3 regions of the Kitasatospora sp. NPDC059648 genome follow, and region 1 is predicted to be linked to each of the others. Evidence: riboswitches for the same ligand, from Rfam matches in the RefSeq annotation. Region 1 holds a riboswitch; each other region holds the start of a gene.
What was found. Region 1 has a riboswitch for cobalamin ahead of ACFV1W_RS39550 (HoxN/HupN/NixA family nickel/cobalt transporter). Riboswitches for the same ligand answer to the same signal wherever they lie in the genome.
Positions count from the first base shown of each region.

Region 2: it holds a riboswitch for cobalamin, as region 1 does, so the genes downstream of both, ACFV1W_RS01800 (ribonucleoside-diphosphate reductase subunit alpha) here and ACFV1W_RS39550 (HoxN/HupN/NixA family nickel/cobalt transporter) in region 1, are expected to answer to the same signal.
Region 3: it holds a riboswitch for cobalamin, as region 1 does, so the genes downstream of both, ACFV1W_RS04200 (cobalamin biosynthesis protein) here and ACFV1W_RS39550 (HoxN/HupN/NixA family nickel/cobalt transporter) in region 1, are expected to answer to the same signal.

Region 1 covers NZ_JBHWDU010000165.1:4,269-6,520, forward strand. The annotation lists gene ACFV1W_RS39550 (HoxN/HupN/NixA family nickel/cobalt transporter) at 1-878, opposite strand, end outside; cobalamin riboswitch at 910-1,104, opposite strand; gene ACFV1W_RS39555 (ArsR/SmtB family transcription factor) at 1,186-1,569, shown strand; gene ACFV1W_RS39560 (Fpg/Nei family DNA glycosylase) at 1,653-2,252, opposite strand, start outside.
Region 2 covers NZ_JBHWDU010000002.1:44,625-46,876, reverse strand. The annotation lists gene ACFV1W_RS01800 (ribonucleoside-diphosphate reductase subunit alpha) at 1-903, opposite strand, end outside; cobalamin riboswitch at 1,095-1,237, opposite strand; gene ACFV1W_RS01795 (hypothetical protein) at 1,741-2,252, shown strand, end outside.
Region 3 covers NZ_JBHWDU010000004.1:66,336-68,587, reverse strand. The annotation lists gene ACFV1W_RS04200 (cobalamin biosynthesis protein) at 1-922, opposite strand, end outside; cobalamin riboswitch at 1,009-1,170, opposite strand; gene ACFV1W_RS04195 (helix-turn-helix domain-containing protein) at 1,365-2,060, shown strand; gene ACFV1W_RS04190 (alpha/beta hydrolase family protein) at 2,179-2,252, shown strand, end outside.

The DNA of each region.
Region 1 (2,252 bases):
AGGTTGTAGTACACCTTGCGCACCGGGTTGGAGAAGGCCCACTGGTACGCGAAGTTCATGAACGTCCCGTCCAGGGTGTCGAACAGGCTCATCCCAGCCGCGAACAGCAGCGGCAGGCAGACGATCCCGTACCAGGGCAGCCCGGCCGCCGCGCCCGAACCGGCCATCACCATCAGCGTCACCTCCGTCGCGGTGTCGAAGCCCAGGCCCAGCACCATGCCGACCGGGAACATCTGCCCGGGCCGGGTGATCGAGCGGGTCGCCCGGTTCAGGATCCGGGCCATGAAGCCGCGCGAGTCGAGGTGCTGCTCCAGCTCCGCCTCGTCGTACCTCCCGGCGCGCATCGAGCGGAACACCTTGAGGATCCCGAGCAGCGCCGCCAGGTTGAGCGCGCCGATCAGGTAGAGGAAGGCGCCGGAGGCCGTGGTGCCGACCAGCCCGAGCCACTTGTGGGTGGTCGAGTCGTCGTCCATCAGGGTGTTCGCCAGCTGGGCCCCGCCCGCCACCAGGGCGGCCATCAGGACCACCATCGAGGAGTGGCCGAGCGCGAACCAGAAGCCGACCGAGACCGGCCGCTTGCCGTCCGCCATCAGCTTGCGGGTGGTGTTGTCGATCACCGCGATGTGGTCGGCGTCGAAGGCGTGCCGCATGCCCAGGGTGTACGCCGTGATGCCGAGGCCGACCCCGAAGACCTGGGTGCCGACGGCGTAGTTGTGCGGGGCGACCAGGAAGACGAGCGTCCCGAACGCCACCACGTGCATGGCCAGGATCACCCCCATCAACCCGGCGGTACGGATGGTGTCCTCGCGCTTCCACCGGAAGGCGGGGAGGACGGAGGGGGCCGCCTCGGCGGGAGTGGCGGTTTCGGGCAGGGTCATCTTCGGATCACGCTCCAGCACCTCGTGGAAAGACTTCGTGAGATGCCGTGGCCGGTCTCCTGGCTTACGGGGCTTCCGGGCCCGCCTTCCCAGGCGCACGAGGCGCCCAGTGGCACGTGGGTCCGGACAACTCTCCCCCGATCACAGTGGCGAGGGCCGCTCCGGACTGGGACCTGTTGATGGTCCGTCACCGGTATTCCCGAGCACCACGGCGGGGAACACCGTAGGGGCAGGACCTCACCCTCGCAAGGTTGCGCACCTGTGCAGGTGTCCAGGATCACAGGTCGTGAGCTGCCAGAATGTCCGCATGCATCTCGTACCGGCCGACCGCGCGGGCCACCGCACCATCGACGGGCACCGGGTCTGCGAAGCCATCGCCGCCATCGGTGACACCGGGCACGTCCGCTCCTGGGCCGAGCGGTTCTCCCTGCTCGCCGACCCCGGCCGGCTCGCCCTGCTGCTCGCCCTCCACCGGGCCGGCCCGCTCGCCGTCAGCGACCTGGCCGTGGCCACCGGCATGCGCGACCCCGCCGTCTCCCAGGCCCTGCGCCTGCTCCGCACCGCGGGAGTGGTCACCGGCGACAAGGACGGACGCGTGGTGCGCTACCGGCTCGTGGACGACGGCATGCGCCCCCTCCTCGACGAGTGCGCCGCCGCCGAGCACGAGGAGCCGACCGCGGCCGCGGGCTGACCGGGACCGTCCACCCGTCCGCTCCCTGCGACCAGCCCGGGCCCTGTCCACGGCGTGGGCCGGCCGCCGGGGCTGACTCCGCCTCAGGCCGCCTGGCAGGTGGGACACCAGAACAGGTTGCGCGCCGCGTGCTCCTCCGTCCGCACCTCGGTGCCGCACACCAGGCAGGGCATCGCGGCGCGGCGGTAGACGTACACCTCGCCGCCGTGGTCGTCCACCCGGGGCGGGCGGCCCATCGCCTCGGGGGTGTGCTCGGGACGGACGGTGTCGATCCGGCCGGCGGCGACGCCCTCCCGCATCAGGGCGACCAGGTCGGCCCAGATCGCGTCCCACTCGGCGCGGGTCAGGTCACGGCCGGCCCGGTGCGGGTTGACGTGGTGGCGGAACAGCACCTCGGCGCGGTAGACGTTGCCCACCCCGGCCAGCACCTTCTGGTCCATCAGCAGCGCGGCGACCGTGGTCCGGCTGCCGGATATCCGGCGCCAGGCGGCCTCCGGGTCGGCGTCGGCGCGCAGCGGGTCGGGGCCGAGGCGCGCGGCGACGGCGGCCTTCTCGGCGTCGGTGACCAGGGCGCAGGTGTTGGGGCCGCGCAGGTCGGCGTAGCCGTCGTCGTTGGCCAGCCGCAGCCGGACCAGGCCGACGGGCTCGGGGGCGGGGCCGGCGCCGAAGCCGAAGCCGCCGTA
Region 2 (2,252 bases), on a different contig from region 1:
GACGCAGGCCGCGCCCTTGCGGCGGCCGCCCTGGTTGACGGCGGCGACCGAGGAGTCGAGGGTGCGCAGGAACGGGACGATGCCGTTGGACTTGCCGTTGGTGCCGCGGATCAGGCTGCCGCGCGAGCGGATGCGCGAGTACGACAGGCCGATGCCGCCGGCGTGCTTGGAGAGGCGGGCGATCTGCGCGTAGCGGTTGTAGATCGAGTCCAGGTTGTCCAGCGGCGAGTCGAGCAGGTAGCAGCTGGACATCTGCGGGTGCCGGGTGCCGGAGTTGAAGAGCGTCGGCGAGGAGGTCAGGTACTCCAGGCGGCTCATCAGGCCGTACAGCTCGGCCACCTCGCGCACCGACTGCTCGGAGTCGCCGACCGCCAGGCCGCAGGCGACGCGGAGCAGGAAGTGCTGCGGGGTCTCGATGACCTTGCGGGTGATCGGGTGGCGCAGCAGGTAGCGGGACTGCACGGTGCGCAGGCCGAAGTACTCGAAGCGGTCGTCGCCCTGGGCGTCGACCAGGGCGTCGAGGGCGGCGGCGTGCTTGGCGACGAAGGCCGCGGTGGTGTCGCCGATCAGGCCCTCGGCGTGGCCGACGGCGATCGAGGCGGAGAAGGAGACCGAGCCCTGGCTGTTCGCCTCGTCGACGATCTCCAGGGCGAGCAGGCGGGCCGCGAGCTTCGAGTACTGGGGGTCCTCGGCGATCATCGACGCGGCGGCGTCCACGGCCAGCCCGCGCAGCTCGGCGAAGTCCGAGCCGGCGTGGCGGCCGCGCAGCGCGGCGGCGGCGACATGGCCGGGGTCGACCTCGGTGAGGTCGGCGCTGCGGTCGGTGAGCAGCCGCAGCAGCGCGCCCCCGGGGTCGGAGACCGTCGGGTCGGTGAAGGCGGTACCGGAGCCCTGGGCGGGCAGGGTGGCTGAGGCAGCGGTGGTCAAGGCGCTCTCTCCTGGCGGCGATCGGCGGCGTGATCGGGGTCACCCGGGCCGATCTGGGCAGGGGAGCACGGCGCGGACGCGAGGAAGCGCCGCGCGAGGTGTCTCCCCGGCCCGCCCGCGAGGCCCGGAGGGGTGGTGCTGAGTGCCGGCGCGGCCTCTGCGGGAGGGCCGTGGCGCACGCTGTCGGCAGGTACTCGGACTCGCGGGCACAGCTGCTGGAGCCGCCCGCACACCGCTGCGGGGCAGTCCCGGACTCCCACCGGGTTCCCCTGCATCGACAGCAGGATGAGCATACATGTAGTGGTGTCTCGGTGATGCGACACCACATGTAGTGCGGCGCGGTGTGTCGGCGCGATGACCGGCGGTGCCGGGGCAGGGGTGGTTCGTGTCCGTCCGGAGTCGGGATCCGCGCCTGGGGCGGGCCGGAACCGGGCCCCGGGAGAGCCGGGCCGGCGCGTCGGACGGGCCGGATCCGCGCGCCGGTCGTCCTGGTTTCGATACGGAATGGTCACCGGGCGGATCGACGGTCAGGTGGATGCCCTACGATCTGGGCGCATGAGCGACGGAACCGGCGTACCTGGGCACGGGCCGCAGGGAACGCCTCCCGCCGGGCCGGGGGGCGCACAGAATCAGCAGCCGGCGGTGCCAGGTCCGGTGCCGCCGCCGAGCGGTGGCTTCGGACCGCCGCCGGCCTCGTACGGGCCGGTGGCGCCGTCCGCGCAGCCGCTTCCGCAGCCCGTCCCGCCGGTGCCCCAGCCCCAGCCCGTCCCGCCGGCGCCCCAGCCCGTCGCGCAGCCGCAGCCGGGTCAGCCGATGGCCCCTCAGCCGCAGTGGCAGCAGCAGCCGCCCCAGCAGGCCGTGCCGCCGCAGCGCGTCGAGCCGGACTGGCAGGCGCTGGCGGACCGCAACGAGGCCGCCGGCAAGCGCAAGCGCCGGATGAAGGTCATCGGCATCGTGGCCGCCGTCGTCCTGGTGGGCGGCGGTGTCGCGGGCGGTGTGCTGCTGCTCGGCAAGGACGATCCCAAGAAGACCGGCCCGGTCGTCACCTCGTCCACCTCCAGCAAGCCGGCCCCCGGCCCGTCGAGCGCGAGCTCGGGCCCGGGCGGTCAGCCGGACGACCCGTCGAAGCCGATCTGGGAGGCCGCCACCGACCCGGCGCCGCAGGACGCGGGGGCGCTGTTCTCCGCGATGCAGGTGACGGTGAACGGCGCGACCTGGAACCGGACCGTGGTCTCGCTCGACCAGCCCTGCTGGGACGGCAACTCCACCACCGGCGGGCTCGGCAAGGCGCTCGGCGACCAGGGCTGCCAGAAGGTGCTCCGGGC
Region 3 (2,252 bases), on a different contig from region 1:
GCGCGCCCACCCGCCGCGACAGCGTGCAGGCCCGCTCGATGTCGTCCACCGTCACCGGCCGCAACTCCTCGCCCAGCACCGGCCGGTGCTCCACCCGTTCGCCGTACCGGAGCGTCCCGCCCAGCCGTACGCCCACCGCGCCCGCGAAGGCCGACTCGGCCTGGCCCGCGTTCGGGCTCGGGTGCGCGGAGCCGTCCCGGCGCCAGACCCGCCAGGCGGTCCGCGGCTCGGGAGCGGCGGCCACCGTCAGCAGTGCGGTCAGCCGGGCGCCCGGCCAGCCCGCGACGTCGTCCAGCCGGGCCGAGGCCCAGCCGAAGCGGGCGTAGCGGGGCGAGCGGTGGCCGACCATGGCGTCCAGGGTGTTGACGGCACGGAAGGCCAGCAGCCCGGGCGTGCCCGCCAGGGCGCCCCAGGTCAGCGCGTTCACCACGGCGTCGGCGGTGTTCTCGGCCACCGACTCGACCACCGCCCGGGCGATCTGCTGCCCGTCCAGCGTGCTCGGGTCCCGCCCGCACAGGTGCGGCAGCCGCTCCCGGGCGGCCGTCAGGTCGCCCGCGGCCAGCGAGCGGCCGATGGTGCGCGCCTCCCGGGTCAGCGAGGTGCCGCCGAGCACCGTCCAGGTCGCGGCGGCCGCCAGCGCGGCCCGGCCCAGCGGACGGCGCCCGACCGTACGGTCCAGCGCCAGCGCACCGGCCGCGACCGCGCCCACGCACAGCGCCGTGTACCCGGCTCCGGCGGTACGGTCGTCGCGCCACGCGCGCCGCTCCAGGCGGGCCGCGGCGCTGCCGAACAGGGCGACGGGGTGGCCGCGGCGCGGGTCGGCGAAACGGGCGTCCGCGGCGTACCCCGCGACGGCCCCCAGCGCGAAGGCGGCGGCCCGGGTCAGCGGGCGCACAGCGGCGGGCAGCTCGGCAGCGGGCAACTCGGCGTCCGACGGGGCGGGGCAGCCTGCATCGCGTGGGTGTCCTCACTCAGGGTCCGCGCCCTGGATCGACGTACCGGGGGCGAGAGTCTCCTGGCTTCCGGGTCGGACGCACCCCGGGCCCTCCAGCGGCTCCTGACGGCCCGCCGTGGTGGGCCCCTCCTGCGCGATGGCGGGCGAGGAGGGATTCCGAGCGTGCTCCCCGGTGACAGTGGCGGGACCGCGCCGGACTCGCACCGGCTTCCTCTCCATGCCTCCGTTTGGCCCCAGGATCCCATCACGCGGCCGAACCGGGAGTCAACCGAGGTCAAGGAGGGGTCGGTCACACCCGGCACCGGTACCGGACCTGTGCGATCGCCCAGCGCGGGGGAGGGCCCGTCAGCTCCGCTTCGTGCGTTCGGCGGCTGGGACGGGCCGGGGGCCGCACCTACGGTTCGGTGCCATGCGCCGCAGAAAGTCCCCCACCACTGCCGCCCCTTCCCCCGTCCCCTTCTCCCCCGAGGCCGCCCGCGCCCACCGGGCCGGCCTCGGGCTGACCCCCGAGCAGGTCGCCGAGGGCATGGCCGCGCACGGCGTACGGCTGCTGCCCGGCCACGTGCTCGCCTGGGAGAACGGCGAGCTGCGCCCCGGCGAGGCCGAGTTCATCGCGCTGGCCAGGGCCCTCTGGTGCCCGGCCGCCCAGCTGATGGACGGCCGCCCGCTGAGCCTGCGCGACCACCGCCTCGCGCGGGAGCTCCCCCAGGAGACCGTCGCCGAGCGGGCCGGAGTGTCGCTGCCCGCCTACCGGCAGGCCGAACTGACCGGTCACTGGGACGGCGACCCGGAGCAGACCCACGCCCTCGCCCAGGTGCTGGGCATGCGGCTGACCGAGCTGGTCGAGGCCACCGGGCGCGGCGAGGCCCTCGACCGCCTCCTGCGCCAGTGCGTGGCGGGCCGCTGGCAGCCCCACCTGGGCCCGCTCGCCCGCCTGGTGCCCGTCCCGGAGGCCGACCTCGCCGCCGTCCTGCCGGTCCTCCACGGGGAACACCACGTCCCCTCCCACTGGGGCACCACCACCCAGCCCCGCACCCCCACCCAGCCCCTCACGCCCCGCTTCTGGCACCTCCTCAGCACCCACGACCCCGCCCTCCCGGTCTGACCTCCGCCGGCCCGCTGGCCCGTCCCCCGGACGGGCCAACCCGGTGGCCGGGATGGCGGAATCCCGGTGGACTGGTGCTCGAACACCGTCCGGTCCGTGAAGCAGAGCGGGGAACGAAATGCGTTGGGGAACCGCAGCTGTCGTGGCGGCCGCCGCCGTCGGGGCGGGGGCCGCCGTCCTGGTGGTCGGCCG